Regions from separate parts of the Pseudomonas sp. TE3728 genome, predicted to be linked through region 2. Evidence: predicted binding sites of a transcription regulator. Region 2 holds the regulator's gene; the other holds the start of a gene.
The links. The regulator sigma-54, encoded in region 2, starts transcription at its own class of promoters, with help from an activator protein. The targets are predictions, from matches to a motif close to ANTGGCATNNANNTTGCTNT.

Region 1: the regulator sigma-54 is predicted to act here: its motif matches at 5,973-5,992, upstream of ACZ89R_RS26215 (flagellar basal body rod protein FlgF).

What each region holds. Positions count from the first base shown of each region.
Region 1 is NZ_JBWBQT010000001.1:5,938,098-5,945,910, forward strand. It holds gene ACZ89R_RS26180 (MFS transporter) at 1-759, opposite strand, end outside; gene ACZ89R_RS26185 (hypothetical protein) at 863-1,045, opposite strand; gene ACZ89R_RS26190 (hypothetical protein) at 1,121-1,252, opposite strand; gene ACZ89R_RS26195 (amino acid aminotransferase) at 1,502-2,698, opposite strand; gene ACZ89R_RS26200 (4a-hydroxytetrahydrobiopterin dehydratase) at 2,698-3,054, opposite strand; gene phhA (phenylalanine 4-monooxygenase) at 3,160-3,945, opposite strand; gene ACZ89R_RS26210 (sigma-54-dependent transcriptional regulator) at 4,227-5,786, shown strand; gene ACZ89R_RS26215 (flagellar basal body rod protein FlgF) at 6,047-6,787, shown strand; gene flgG (flagellar basal-body rod protein FlgG) at 6,833-7,618, shown strand; gene flgH (flagellar basal body L-ring protein FlgH) at 7,671-7,813, shown strand, end outside.
Region 2 is NZ_JBWBQT010000001.1:5,189,846-5,197,658, forward strand. It holds gene ACZ89R_RS22655 (HPr family phosphocarrier protein) at 1-187, opposite strand, end outside; gene rapZ (RNase adapter RapZ) at 203-1,060, opposite strand; gene ptsN (PTS IIA-like nitrogen regulatory protein PtsN) at 1,063-1,527, opposite strand; gene hpf (ribosome hibernation-promoting factor, HPF/YfiA family) at 1,540-1,848, opposite strand; gene ACZ89R_RS22675 (RNA polymerase factor sigma-54) at 1,928-3,421, opposite strand; gene lptB (LPS export ABC transporter ATP-binding protein) at 3,607-4,332, opposite strand; gene lptA (lipopolysaccharide transport periplasmic protein LptA) at 4,332-4,880, opposite strand; gene lptC (LPS export ABC transporter periplasmic protein LptC) at 4,867-5,439, opposite strand; gene ACZ89R_RS22695 (KdsC family phosphatase) at 5,447-5,971, opposite strand; gene ACZ89R_RS22700 (KpsF/GutQ family sugar-phosphate isomerase) at 5,971-6,945, opposite strand; gene ACZ89R_RS22705 (ATP-binding cassette domain-containing protein) at 7,230-7,813, shown strand, end outside.

The DNA of each region.
Region 1 (7,813 bases), 750 kb from region 2:
GCTCAGGCACAGCACCGCGTTGGACCAGTGCTGAGTGGCGTAATACAGGGTGATGAATGTAGCGATGGTGCCAAAGCCGATGGAACCCAAGGCCAGACCGCAACCGTGAGGAAACACCCGCCCCAGCACGTGCATGAACGGAAGGCGTTCGCCGACAACGATCGGTGCGGCGGTTTTTGGCCAGGCCAGCGCCAGACCCAGAACGGCCAACAGCACGATGCTCACGCCCATGCTCCACAAACCCAACTGACTCACCAGCAGCACCCCCAGCGGCGCGCCGACCGCCAGCGCGCCGTAACTGGCGATGCCGTTCCAGGAGATGACTTTGGCGGTATTCGCCGCGCCGACCCGGCCGATGCCCCAGCCGATCGACCCGGAACCCACCAGGCTTTCCGCGCTGCCGAGCACCAGTCGGCCGATCAACAGGCTGATCAGGCTTAACGTCGGCAGGCTTTGCGTCCAGGCCGAAATCAACATGAACACACCGCTCAAACCACAGCCAGCGAGGCCGTACATCACCGCCAGTTTGCTGCCCTTGTTATCGATGATGCGTCCGGCGTAAGGGCGGCTGAGCAGGGTGGCCAGGTATTGCACGCTGATCACCAGCCCGGCGATCACGGCGCCGAAACCTAGATCGCTGTGGACGTAGCCCGGCAATACAGCCAGGGGAATGCCGATATTCAGGTAACCGATGAACGTAAACAGGACGATGGAAACGACTTGCAGCGTGACCGCCATGGGGCGCTGGGTTTCTGACATGGGTAAAGGTCCACGGGGCAGCAGGATAGATAGGCTGCTTATGATAGCGGCGTGGACGCTCGCGGGGCGTGAAAAAGTAAAACTATTTGCCAGGCGGGGTGAGTCAGGTTTTGGCGGGGGCAACCAGTTGCGTCGTGACCAGAGCGGCCAGGGCGTTTTCTTCGCTGCCGAAGCGGGCCAGCAACGCGGCTTGTTTCTCGGGGGAAAGGCGGTTCCAGATCTCGATCATCTTCTCGGCGGTGCCGATCAGGACGCTGGCCTGGGCTTCAGTGAAATCATCGCTCATGGTGCGGGCTCGCGGTTCAGGCGGTGTGGAAAGCGCATGTTAGCGCTTTCCACACGGTCTGGCATTGCAGGTGTATCAGTCTTCGCTGTCGGCCTGGCGGCGTTCAGGTGCTTCTTTCATCTCGGGCTGTTGGGCGCCGGCTTGTTGCGTGGTTGTCTGCTCAGTTTCGTGCAGGCTTGGGAAGGGGAGATTAGGGATCTCGTGCATGTCGCGCTCCTCGCTAAGTCTGTTGATAGATCTGGTAGATCCGCGCTTTTAAAAAAGCCTGCGCAGGATACAGCAGGAGAAATGACAAATAGACTTTTATATCCATTTGTTGCGACGGATGGGATTGTCTAGACAGGTCTGTGTAGGCGCTGGCGCAGCCTGGAGATCAAGATCAAAAGATCGCAGCCTCCGGCAGCTCCTACATTGGATTGCGTACATCCTGTAGGAGCTGCCGAAGGCTGCGATCTTTTAAGGGCGGCAGACCTCAGCGATGGCTTCGGCTAACAAGTCCAAGCGCGTCGCATCAATTCCCGCGACGTTAGCCCGGCCTGAGCTGACCATGTAAACGCTGTGGCGTTCACGCAGTTGCTTGACCTGCTCCGGCGACAAACCGGTGTAGGAAAACATCCCGCGTTGCACACCGATGTGCGCAAATCGCTCACGCAAGCCATGGGGTTCAAGTGCTTCGACCAGACCGCTGCGCAACTGGGCGATACGCAAACGCATAGCTTCCACTTCGTCGGCCCAGCGGCTTTTCAGCTCTGGATCGCCGAGGATGGTCGCGACCACGGCGGCGCCATGATCCGGTGGCGTCGACCACAGGTTACGGGCGATGTTGGCCAGTTGGCTGCGGATATCCACCAGCTTGTCGGCGGTTTTCGCACAGACAATCAGTGCGCCGGTGCGGTCGCGGTACAGGCCGAAGTTCTTCGAGCAGGAACTGGTGATCAGCACTTCCGGCAGCTCGGCGGCGAACAGCCGCGTTGACCAGGCATCTTGCTCCAGGCCGTCGCCGAAACCCTGATAGGCGAAGTCGATCAGAGGTAGCAAATCGCGACTGCGCACCACGTCCAGCACCCGACGCCAATCGTCATGGGACAGATCGAAACCGGTCGGGTTGTGGCAGCAGGCGTGCAGCAGCACCACATCGCCCTTGGGTGCTTGATTGAGCACCGCCAGCATCGCTTCCACATCGAGACGGTTATCGCTGCCCACGTACGGGTAATGACTGACCTTTACCCCGGCCGCCGCGAAAATGGTTTCGTGGATCGGCCAGGTCGGGTTGCTCAACCACACGCCACGGCCCGGCAAGCATTGTGCGATGAAGTCAGCGCTCAAACGCAATGCGCCAGTGCCGCCCGGCGTTTGAGTGGCGCCGGCCCGTTGTTCGGCGATCAACGCCGAATCCGCACCAAGCACCAACTCGTTGATGACTTTGCCGAACGCTACATTGCCGTGGCCGCCGATGTAGGTTTTGGTGGATTGACGATCCACCAGGTGTTGCTCGGCGAGCTTCACCGCTTCGGGGATTGGCGTTTGGCCCTGGGCGTCTTTGTAGACACCCACGCCAAGGTCGAATTTGCGCGGGTTGGGGTCCAGCGCATAGGCCTCCATCAGGCCGAGAATCGGGTCGCCGGGCACTCGGCCGATGGCGTCGAAATGCATTATTTGCGGCCCTCGGCGTTCTTCGCCACTTCGTCAGTGCGCGCGGCCATGATGAAATCGTTGCGGTGCAGGCCTTTGATGGAGTGGCTCCACCAGGTCACGGTGACTTTGCCCCACTCGGTCAGCAGGCCTGGGTGGTGACCTTCGGCCTCGGAAATTTCACCGACGGCGTTGGTGAACGCCAGCGCGTGTTTGAAGTTCTTGAACAGGAAAACTTTTTCCAGCTGCATCACGCTGTCGCGAACTTCGATGTTCCAGTCAGGGATCTGCTTGATCAGGATCGGCAATTCTTCGTCGCTGACCTGAGGGGCGTCGGCGCGGCAGGCTTCGCAATGGGCTTGGTTTAATGTGGACATGATGTGTTCCTGAAATCGAGTGTTTTGAAAAACGGTCGTCAGTGGGACCACGCTAAAGCAAAGCGGCGATCCGTAACAGACTCACTTGATGCCAAAAGACGCGGGTCACGCGGCTTTTGGCGGAAATTTCGGCGCGCGCAACCCCAACTGCATACCTTGCTTGATCATGCCCATGATGTCTTCGTGGGCCAGATCGAACAGGCGCTTGAGGTTCGGCAGGACAAAGTACAGCGGTTGCAGAATGTCGATGCGGTACGGCGTGCGCATGCATTCAAGCGGGTCGAAGGCCTGATGCTCAGGCTCGTTCGACAAGCAGTAAACGGTTTCTTTCGGCGAGGACAGAATGCCGCCGCCATAGATGCGCAGGCCTTGTGGCGTGTCGACCAGGCCGAACTCGATGGTCATCCAGTACAGGCGCGCCAGATACACGCGTTCTTCCTTGGAAGCCTGTAGGCCAAGTTTGCCGTAGGTGTGGGTGAATTCGGCGAACCAGGGATTGGTCAGCAGCGGACAGTGGCCAAAGATCTCGTGGAAAATGTCCGGTTCTTGCAGGTAATCCAGCTCTTCGCGGGTACGAATAAACGTCGCCACCGGGAACTGCTTGTTCGCCAGCAATTCGAAAAAGGTCTGGAAGGGAATCAGTGCGGGGACTCGGGCAACCTGCCAACCGGTGGTTTCACCGAGGACCTTGTTGATTTCACCGAGTTGCGGAATGCGGTCGTGGGGCAGACCGAGTTTTTCGATACCGTCCAGGTATTCCTGGCACGCACGGCCCTCGACCACTTTCAGTTGGCGAGTGATCAGCGTGTTCCACACCGCGTGTTCTTCGGCGGGGTAGTCGATAAAACCTTGCGCATCGGGCTCACGAGCCACGTATTGCGTCTGCTTCATGCTGCTCTCCTGCTAGGGGATACGTTCTTGTTGTGTGTACAGCTATAGACCTAGAAATACCCCAAGGCGTGCAGTGTTGCAGCAGGTGATCCGCGGTGAGAGTTGGAAAAATGCCGGCTTTTCGTAAAGTATTCGTTACGGATTGGTCGCTATGGCGCAAGTATTGATATTTGCGGGTTTGAAATGGCGCACGGGTGTCACATAATCTTGACGACTAACTTGGTGCCTACGCAGAAAATTTCCTGCGCCGGGCCTCGATCACCGCTGTTACGGGCCTTTATATGCGTATCAAAGTTCACTGCCAGAACCGCATCGGTATCCTGCGCGACATTCTCAACCTGCTGGTCGAGTACGGGATCAACGTCGCTCGCGGCGAAGTGGGCGGTGAGCACGGCAATGCGATCTACCTGCACTGCCCGAACCTGATCAACATTCAGTTTCAGGCGTTGCGTCCGAAGTTTGAGGCGATTGGCGGGGTATTCGGCGTCAAACGCGTAGGGCTGATGCCCAGCGAGCGTCGGCATATGGAACTCAATGCCTTGCTTGGTGCCTTGGAGTTTCCGGTGCTGTCGATCGACATGGGCGGCTCCATCGTCGCGGCCAACCGTGCGGCGGCGCAGTTGCTCGGGGTGCGGGTGGACGAGGTGCCGGGGATACCGCTGTCGCGGTACGCCGAGGATTTTGATTTGCCGGAACTGGTGCGCGCCAACAAGTCACGGATCAACGGCTTGCGGGTCAAGGTCAAGGGCGACGTGTTTCTCGCCGACATCGCGCCGCTGCAATCGGAGCATGACGAAAGCGAGGCCATGGCCGGTGCGGTGTTGACGTTGCACCGGGCGGACCGGGTGGGCGAGCGCATCTATAACGTGCGCAAGCAGGAATTGCGTGGCTTCGACAGCATTTTCCAAAGCTCGAAAGTGATGGCGGCGGTGGTACGCGAAGCGCGGCGCATGGCCCCGCTGGACGCGCCGCTATTGATAGAAGGCGAAACCGGCACCGGCAAAGAGTTGTTGGCGCGGGCCTGTCACTTGGCGAGCCCGCGTGGGCAATCACCGTTGATGGCGCTCAACTGTGCCGGTCTGCCAGAGTCCATGGCCGAGACCGAACTGTTCGGCTACGGTCCCGGTGCCTTCGAAGGCGCGCGGGCCGAAGGCAAGCTCGGGCTGTTGGAGCTGACGGCGGGCGGTACGTTGTTTCTCGACGGCGTCGGCGAAATGAGCCCGCGCTTGCAGGTGAAATTGCTGCGCTTTCTGCAGGACGGTTGCTTCCGTCGTGTCGGCAGCGATGAAGAGGTCTATCTGGATGTGCGGGTGATCTGCGCAACGCAAGTGGACTTGTCCGAGCTGTGCGCTCGCGGTGAGTTTCGCCAGGATTTGTACCACCGTTTGAACGTGCTCTCGCTGCACATCCCGCCGCTGCGCGAATGCCTCGACGGACTGGCGCCGCTGGTGGAGCACTTCCTCGATCAGGCCAGTCGGCAGATCGGTTGCCCGTTGCCGAAACTGGCGCCAGCGGCCATGGAACGGCTTAGTCATTATCACTGGCCGGGTAACGTGCGGCAGTTGGAGAACGTACTGTTCCAGGCAGTTTCCCTGTGCGATGGCGGCACCGTCAAAGCCGAGCACATTCGCCTGCCGGATTACGGTGTGCGTCAGCCCCTCGGCGATTTTTCGCTTGAGGGGGGCTTGGACGAGATTGTCGGGCGCTTTGAGAAAGCGGTGCTGGAGCGCTTGTATTCCGAGCATCCGAGCAGTCGGCAACTGGGCAAGCGGTTGGGGGTGTCGCATACCACCATTGCCAATAAGTTGCGTGAGTATGAGGTTGGCAAGGATAGCAATTGAAGATCAAAAGATCGCAGCCTTCGGCAGCTCCTACGTGCCTGTGGGCACTGCCGAAGGCTGCGATCTTTTGATCTGTTGCCGCGAAGCGGCATAACACCGCCGGTTTTTCGTCTTCGGCACATTCCCCCAATCCCCTCTGAATCCCTCAAGTCCTTTGTTTGCCGGGCCCTGCGCCGCCAGAAAAAAGTTGGTCTGCAAATTGCTTATGGCTCAGCAGTACAGCGGTGGGCGGCAAACGTCCGGCATGCAGAGGAAAGAGTGTGGACAAGTACCTTTATGTGGCAATGACCGGCGCCAGCCAGAATGCACTGGCGCAGAAGGCTCATGCCAACAACCTGGCGAACATCTCTACCAACGGTTTTCAGAAGGACCTGGAACAGGCCCGTTCGATGCCGGTGTTTGGTGACAGCTTTCCGGCGCGTGCGTTTGCCATGAGCGAACGTCCGGCCACCGACTTCTCCCCTGGCTCGCTGGTAGAAACCGGTCGCGACCTCGATGTCGCGGTGCAGGGCAACGGCTGGATCGCCGTGCAGAACCCCGATGGCGGTGAAAGCTACGTGCGCACCGGCAGCTTGAACGTTGACGCCCTGGGCGTGCTGCGTGCCGGCAACGGTATGCCGGTGGTAGGCAATGGCGGGCCGATTGCCGTGCCGCCCGAGCAGCAAATCGAAGTCGGCGAAGACGGCACCATCAGCATCCGTGCGATGGGCGAAGGCCCTCGCGTGATGGCCGAAGTCGACCGCATCAAACTGGTCAACCCGGACTTCAAGAACATGACCAAAGGCCTGGACGGTTCGATCCACACCAAGGACGGCAAGCCGGCGCAGGCCGATGCCAACGTCAAACTGGTGTCCGGGTTCCTTGAGTCGAGCAACGTCAATGCCGTGGAAGAAATGACTTCGGTACTGGCGCTGGCCAAGCAGTTCGAGCTGCACATCAAGATGATGAACACCGCCAAAGACGATGACCAGGCCATGGCTCGGGTCTTGCAGATCAGCTAATTATCAGAACGTCGCGCCGTAAAACAGGCGCACGAGGAGAATCGAATGCTTCCGGCTCTATGGGTTGCCAAAACAGGTCTGTCCGCCCAGGACACCAACCTCACCACCATTTCCAACAACCTGGCGAACGTATCGACCACGGGTTTCAAACGTGACCGCGCCGAGTTCCAGGACTTGCTGTATCAGATCAAACGCCAGCCAGGCGCCCAGTCGACCCAGGACAGCGAATTGCCGTCGGGTCTGCAAGTGGGTACCGGTGTGCGCATCGTCGGCACCCAGAAAAACTTCACCGCCGGCAGCCTGCAAACCACCGAGCAACCGTTGGACATGGCCATCGACGGTCGCGGTTTCTTCCAGATCCTGCAGCCGGACGGCACCACGTCCTACACCCGTGACGGTACGTTCCACCTGGATTCCAACGGCCAGATCGTCAACGCCAGCGGTTTCGCCCTGGAGCCGGCCATTGTCATTCCGAACGACGCCCAGACTTTCACCGTCGGCCGTGACGGCACCGTGTCCATCACCGTCGCCGGCAACCCGGCTTCCCAGGTGATCGGCAACCTGCAAACCGCCGACTTCATCAACCCGGCCGGTCTGCAAGCGGTGGGTAACAACCTGTTCCTGGAAACCGCTGCCAGTGGCGCGCCGCAAGTCGGCACCCCGGGCCTCGCCGGTTTCGGCACCACGCTGCAGAACACCCTGGAGACGTCCAACGTCAGCACCGTTGAAGAGATGGTCAACATGATCACCACTCAGCGCGCCTACGAGATGAACTCCAAGGTGATCTCCACCGCCGACCAGATGCTCTCGTTCGTAACGCAGAATCTGTAATCAAGTCTATGAGGCGGCCATGAGGTCGCCTGCAATACCGTGAGGTAGGGTCATGAATCGCTTTGTATCTGTTCTGGCACTGAGTGGGGTCGTCGTGCTCGCGGGCTGCGTTGCCCCGCCGCCCAAGCCCAATGACCCTTACTACGCCCCGGTGTTGCCGCGCACGCCGCTGCCGGCTGCCGCCAATAATGGCTC
Region 2 (7,813 bases):
TTTTGGTGCCCTTGCCAGCGGCCAGCATCATCATGGCCATGATGCTTTTGCCATCGACCACGGATTCTGGCGTGCGTCCTACCCTGATCGTGCAATCCTTGAACTGACCGGCGACTCCGACAAATTTTGCAGACGCGCGGGCATGCAGGCCCAGCTTGTTGATAATTTCGATTTCCAGAGCAGGCATCGCGATGTGAATCCTTTAGCTGAGGTCGCGGTGGCGGACCTGGACGTTCTTCAGGGTTTTTTGCAGGACCTGACCCAGACGTTCGGTCAGGTAGACAGAGCGGTGATGCCCGCCAGTGCAGCCAATGGCAATGGTGACATAGGCGCGATTGCTGGCGGCAAAGCGGGGTAGCCACTTGAGCAAGTATGAGGAAATGTCCTGGAACATCTCTTCGACGTCCGGCTGTGCCGCCAGGTACTCGGCCACCGGTTGATCAAGCCCGGACTGTGCCCGTAGCTCCGGCTTCCAGTAAGGGTTGGGCAGGCAGCGCACGTCGAATACCAGATCGGCGTCCACAGGCATGCCACGCTTGAACCCGAAAGATTCCACCAGGAACGCAGTGCCGGGCTCCGGCTGATTCAGCAGGCGCAGCTTGATGGTATCGCGTAGCTGATACAGGTTCAGATTGGTGGTATTGACTTTGAGGTCAGCCAGATCGGCAATAGGCCCCAGCAGATTGGTTTCATCCTGGATCGCCTCCGCCAGCGAACGATTGGCGCTGCTCAGCGGGTGACGACGGCGAGTTTCCGAAAAGCGTTTGAGCAAGGTTTCTTCGTCAGCGTCCAGATACAGCACATCGCACTGGATATGCCGGCTGCGGACCTCTTCCAGCAATTCGGGAAACCGTGACAGGTGGCTCGGCAGGTTGCGCGCATCGATGGACACGGCCACCAGCGGTTGTGCCAGTTCGGTGTGAATCAGCGCGCGTTCGGCCAGTTCCGGCAGCAAGCCGGCAGGCAGGTTGTCGATGCAGTAGTAGCCGTTGTCCTCGAGCACATCGAGGGCGGTACTTTTACCTGAGCCGGAGCGGCCACTGACGATGATCAGGCGCATGATTAGTGACCGTTCTGCTCGTCCAGGACAACCTGATACAAGGCTTCGTTGCTCGGGGCGCTACGCAATTTTTCACGCACTTCCTTGCGATCCAGCATGCTGGCAATCTGGCGTAGCAGTTCCAGGTGTGCGTCGGTGGCGGCTTCCGGGACCAGCAGCACAAACAGCAGGTCAACGGGGGCACCGTCGATGGCATCGAAATCGATAGGGGCTTCCAGGTGCAGCAGCGCACTGATTGGCGAGGTGCAGCCTTTGAGCCGGCAGTGGGGGATGGCGATGCCGTTGCCGAAACCGGTAGAACCGAGTTTCTCACGGGCAATCAGGGCCTCGAAGACGTCCTGCATTTCCAGATCCGGTACTTCGCGGTGGATAAGGTTGGCAATTTGCTCGAGGGCTTTCTTTTTACTGCCACCCGGCGCGTTCACTTGGGAACGGCCGGGGGTCAGGATGGTTTCTAGTCGGATCATGGATTGGGGGTGTTAACGACCGGTCGCGCCCTGAAGGAGGCTCTGGGTCTTTTCCTTATGCTTTTTAAGTTGGCGATCCAGCTTGTCGGTCAGCAGGTCGATGGCGGCATACATGTCCGTATGCTCGGCATTGGCGACCACTTCTCCGCCGGGAATATGCAGCGTGGCTTCGATCTTCTGCAGCAGTTTTTCGACGTTCATCGTGACTTGCACATTGGTGATCTTGTCGAAATGCCTCTCTAACCGGTCGAGTTTTTCGCCGATGTAGGTGCGCAGGGGTTCGGTCACTTCCAGTTGGTGTCCACTGATGTTGACTTGCATACAGCTTCTCCTTCGTTGCCAGTGCATAAAGCGGCAGGCAGAAATGCCTGCCACTGGAACGCTGTGGCGAGCCCGGCGGCTACATCAACCGCTTGCGTTCGCTGGAAGGCGCAATCCCCAGGGATTCGCGGTACTTGGCGACGGTGCGACGGGCTACCTGAATGCCTTGTGCCTCCAGTAAACCAGCGATCTTGCTGTCACTCAACGGCTTTTTCTGATTTTCCGCAGCAACCAGTTTTTTGATGATCGCGCGGATCGCCGTGGACGAGCATTCACCGCCTTCAGAGGTACTGACGTGGCTGGAAAAAAAGTATTTCAGTTCATAGATGCCCCGTGGGGTATGCATGAATTTTTGCGTGGTCACCCGTGAAATTGTCGATTCATGCATGCCGACTGCTTCGGCAATGTCATGCAGCACCAACGGCTTCATGGCTTCGTCACCGTATTCGAGAAAGCCGCGTTGATGCTCGACGATCTGGGTGGCGACTTTCATCAGGGTTTCATTGCGGCTTTGCAGGCTCTTGATGAACCAGCGAGCCTCCTGCAGCTGATTACGCATGAAGGTGTTGTCAGCGCTGGTATCGGCACGGCGCACGAAACCGGCATATTGGGCGTTGACCCGTAGGCGTGGCACCGATTCCTGGTTCAGCTCCACCAGCCAGCGCTCGTTGTCCTTGCGCACGATCACGTCGGGAACGACGTATTCGGCTTCGGTGGACTCGATTTGTGAACCCGGGCGTGGGTTGAGGCTCTGGACCAATTCGATGACCTGGCGCAGCTCATCTTCCTTGAGCTTCATGCGGCGCATCAGCTGGCTGTAGTCGCGGCTGCCGAGCAGGTCGATGTAATCGGTGACCAGACGCTTGGCTTCGGCCAGCCAAGGGGTCTTGGCGGACAACTGGCGCAGTTGCAGTAGCAGGCATTCACCGAGGTTGCGGGCGCCGATGCCAGCGGGTTCGAATTGCTGGATGCGGTGCAGGACGGCTTCGATTTCGTCCAGTTCGATGTCCAGTTCCGGGTCGAACGCTTCGAGGATTTCCTCGAGGGTTTCGTCCAGGTAGCCCTGATTGTTGATGCAGTCGATCAGGGTCACGGCGATCAGGCGATCGGTGTCGGACATAGGTGCCAGGTTCAGTTGCCAGAGCAAATGGCTTTGCAGGCTTTCACCGGCCGATGTGCGGGTGGTGAAGTCCCACTCGTCGTCATCGTTGCTCGGCAGGCTGCTGGCGCTGGTCTGGTAGACATCCTCCCAGGCTGTGTCGACGGGCAATTCGTTGGGGATGCGCTCGTTCCAGTCGCCTTCCTCAAGGTTGTCCACCGTCGGGGCGGTTTCCTGGTAGGAGGGTTCCTGAATGTCGGCGTTGGGTTTCTGTTCGGCGCTATCGGCCAAGGGGTCGGCGTTATCGAAGTCGTCGCCTTCTTCCTGGCGTTCGAGCATCGGATTGGACTCCAGAGCCTCCTGGATTTCCTGTTGCAGGTCCAGGGTCGACAATTGGAGCAGGCGGATGGCCTGTTGCAGCTGCGGTGTCATCGTCAGCTGCTGGCCCATTCTCAAGACTAGCGATGGTTTCATGGCAGGGGCTTAACACCTTATTCGCCGGCGCACATGCGCCATCCACTACAGGGCGCCGAAGCGCCAAACATAAGCAAATTATATGCCCGAAACTGAAGTGTTTGCCTAGAGCGCTGTAACAATAAAAAGTTATTGATTTTTTATTGAAGCGAGCGCTCCCTCGGCGACCTGGGCACCTCAGGTGCTTACAGGCGGAACTCGTGGCCCAGATACACTTCCTTGACCAGTTCATTGGCGAGGATGGTGGCGGAGTCACCTTCAGCAATCAGTTGGCCGTCGTTGACGATGTAGGCGGTTTCGCAGATATCCAGGGTCTCACGAACGTTGTGGTCCGTGATCAGCACGCCAATGCCTTTAGCCTTGAGGTGATGGATGATCTGCTTGATGTCGCCCACCGAAATCGGGTCCACGCCGGCGAAGGGTTCGTCGAGGAGGATGAATTTCGGGTTGGTAGCCAGTGCCCGGGCGATTTCCACACGGCGGCGTTCACCACCGGACAGGCTCATGCCGAGATTGTCGCGGATGTGATGGATGTGAAATTCCTGCAGCAGGCTTTCCAGCTCTTGGCGACGACCGGCCTTATCGAGCTCCTTGCGGGTCTCGAGGATGGCCATGATGTTGTCGGCCACCGACAGTTTGCGGAAGATCGACGCTTCTTGCGGAAGATAGCCGATGCCGGCCTTCGCACGACCGTGCATCGGCTGGTGGCTGACGTCCAGGTCGTCGATCAGTACGCGGCCTTGATCGGCCTGTACCAGGCCGACAATCATATAGAAACAGGTGGTTTTACCGGCGCCGTTAGGGCCAAGCAGGCCGACGATCTGACCGCTGTCGATGGACAGGCTGACGTCGCGCACGACCTGACGGCTCTTGTAGCTCTTGGCCAGATGCTGAGCTTTCAGAGTTGCCATTACTGGGCCTTTTGCTCGTCGGTTTTCTTCTTCGGCTGGATCACCATGTCGATGCGAGGGCGTGCCTCGGTGACCTTGTTACCCGTGGCGCGACCGGCGCTCGCAAGCTTTTTGACCGTGTCGTAGACGATTTTCTCGCCTTGGGTGACGTTGTTGTCCTTATCGATGACTTTGGCGCGATCGATCAGCACGACGCGGTTTTGCGAGGCGTGGTACTGGATAGTTACGCCGTAGCCCTGGACCGGCTTGGTATCGCCCGCCGTTTGCAGTTGCTCGAAGTAGGCAAGGTTGCCCACCGAAGTCACCACGTCGATGTCGCCGGTCGGGGTGCGGGTGATGGTCACGGTATTGCCGGTGACCTTCATCGAGCCCTGGGTGATGATCACATCGCCCTTATAGGTGGCAACGCCGTTCTTGTCGTCCAGTTGGGCATCGTCGGCCTGAATGCGGATAGGCTGCTCTTGATCGTTCGGCAGAGCCCAGGCGCTCACGCTTCCCAGTGCTGCGCCCAGACTGAGCAAAATAGGGAGAGTTTTAACGAGCCTCATACTGTCCTCTTACGTTCGATAGCAGGTGTATCCTGCTTTCTTTCAAGTACGCTTTCATTCCGTTGCCTGTCGATACACCGCCAGCGCCGTCGATTCTAACGGGTTGATCGGTCTGCGCATATTGCTGCTGCGGGAACACGGTCATACGGGTGGTGGTAATCAGGGTTTTACGGTTTTTTTCGTCGAAACGCGTGATACGTACCGAGTCAATCAGCTCGACCTGAGTGCCGTCCGGGTTGACTTCGCCGCGCTCGCTCTGGACGTGCCAGGGGAATTCGGTGCCACGGAACATGTTCAGGTCCGGATTGGTCAGCAACGTCACCTCGCTCGCTTTCACGTGTTCGACCTTGTCCGACGTCATCTCATATTGCAGTTTGCCGTCGGGCAGGTACTGCACGCTGTGGGCGTTGATGGCGTAATAGTCGATCGCGGTTTCATCGACCTTCACCACCGGTTTGTCGAGGAAACGTTCCGGGCTGATGTTCCAGTAACCAACCGCTGCAAAAATCGCGGCGATGCAACCGAACACCAGGATGTTACGAATTCTTTTGCTCAGCATGATGGGCTCACAGGTACGCGGCGTTGGCCGCATCGAGGCGGCCCTGGGCGCGCAGGATCAATTCGCAGAATTCGCGAGCGGCCCCCTCGCCACCGCGGGCCTGGGTGATGCCGTGGGCGTGTTCGCGCACGAAACTGGCAGCGCTGGCCACCGCCATGCCAAGGCCTACGCGGCGAATCACCGGCAGGTCCGGCAGGTCGTCGCCCAGGTAGGCCACTTGTTCATAGCTCAGGTTGAGCTGGCCAAGAAGTTCGTCGAGCACCACCAGTTTGTCTTCGCGACCCTGATAAAGGTGCGGAATCCCGAGGTTCTTCGCGCGCCGTTCAACCACCGGGGTCTTGCGGCCACTGATGATAGCGGTCTGCACGCCCGCGGCCATCAACATCTTGATGCCCTGGCCGTCGAGGGTGTTGAACGTCTTGAATTCGCTACCGTCTTCGAGGAAGTACAGGCGCCCGTCGGTCAGCACGCCATCGACGTCGAACACCGCCAGTTTGATCTGTTTGCCGCGTTGCAGCAGGTCCGTGCTCATTACATTACTCCCGCACGCAGCAAATCGTGCATGTTCAAGGCGCCGACCGGACGGTCTTCGCTGTCGACCACTACCAGTGCGTTGATCTTGTGGTCTTCCATGATTTTCAGGGCCTCGGCGGCAAGCATCTCGGCGCGGGCGGTCTTGCCGTGGGCGGTCATCACTTCATCAATGGTCGTGCTGTGGATATCGATGGTGCGGTCCAGCGTGCGACGCAGGTCGCCGTCGGTGAAGATCCCGGCGAGTTTTCCATCCGTGCTCAGTACAACGGTCATGCCCAATCCCTTACGGGTCATTTCCATCAAGGCATCCTTGAGCAGCGTACCGCACATCACTTGCGGCAATTCGGTGCCGGCATGCATGACGTTTTCCACTTTCAGCAACAAGCGGCGGCCAAGGGCGCCGCCCGGGTGGGAAAAGGCGAAATCTTCGGCGGTAAAGCCGCGAGCTTCAAGCAAGGCAACGGCGAGAGCATCACCCATGACCAGTGCCGCGGTGGTCGACGAGGTAGGTGCCAGATTCAGCGGGCAGGCTTCGTGTTCGACGCTTACATTGAGGTTGACTTCCGCTGCCTTGGCCAGCGGTGACTCGGGGTTACCGGTCAGGCTGATCATTTGAATGCCCTGGCGTTTGATCAGCGGCAGCAAGGTGACGATCTCGTTGGTGGAGCCGGAGTTCGACAGCGCCAGAATGATGTCGTCGCGGGTGATCATGCCCATGTCGCCATGGCTGGCTTCGGCCGGATGGACGAAGAAGGCTGTGGTGCCGGTGCTGGCCAGGGTGGCGGCAATCTTGTTGCCGATGTGCCCCGATTTGCCCATGCCGACCACGACCACGCGGCCTTTGCTGGCCAGAATCATCTCGCACGCACGTATGAAATCCGCATTGATATGGGGTAGCAAGCCTTGTACGGCTTCCAGTTCCAAACGGATGGTGCGTTGTGCGGATTGAATCAGGTCGCTGGATTGGTTCATGTCTGAAATCGAATAGCCTGATGAAAAGGCGGCGATTATAGCGGTAATGATCAAAACCCTCACGCTAGTTCGTCGCGGTTTGTCATTCCTTGTTACCGAATCCTCTCTAAATAGATGATTTCGGGCGGTCATGTTGCTGAACATGCCCGGCTTGGGCCTTGGGCCTTGGGCGCTTGAGCTTTGCAGTGATATAGTTCGCCGCCAGTTCGGCCTGCCCGGGGAGGTATGTGCTTTCGCCAGAAAGCCAGGCGTCCGAGTGAGAGGCTGCATCGCAAGGAGTTTAGATGAGTGCCGATAACGCCTACGCGGTCGAGCTGAAGGGACTGACCTTCAAGCGCGGTACGCGCAGCATTTTCAATAACATCGATATCCGCATCCCGCGCGGCAAGGTTACCGGCATCATGGGACCTTCCGGGTGTGGCAAGACCACGCTGTTGCGGCTGATCGGCGCACAATTGCGTCCCACCAGCGGCGAAGTCTGGGTCAATGGCCAGAACCTGCCAACACTGTCGCGCAACGATCTGTTCGATGCGCGCAAGCACATGGGTGTGCTGTTTCAGAGCGGTGCATTGTTTACCGACCTTGATGTGTTCGAGAACGTCGCCTTTCCGCTGCGTGTTCATACAGCGCTGCCGGAAGAAATGATCCGCGACATTGTCCTGCTCAAATTGCAGGCTGTTGGCTTGCGTGGCGCCATCGACCTGATGCCTGACGAATTGTCCGGGGGCATGAAACGTCGCGTCGCGCTGGCCCGGGCAATTGCTCTCGATCCGCGAATCCTGATGTACGACGAGCCTTTCGTCGGCCAGGACCCGATCGCCATGGGCGTGCTGGTGCGCCTGATCCGCCTGCTCAACGATGCGCTGGG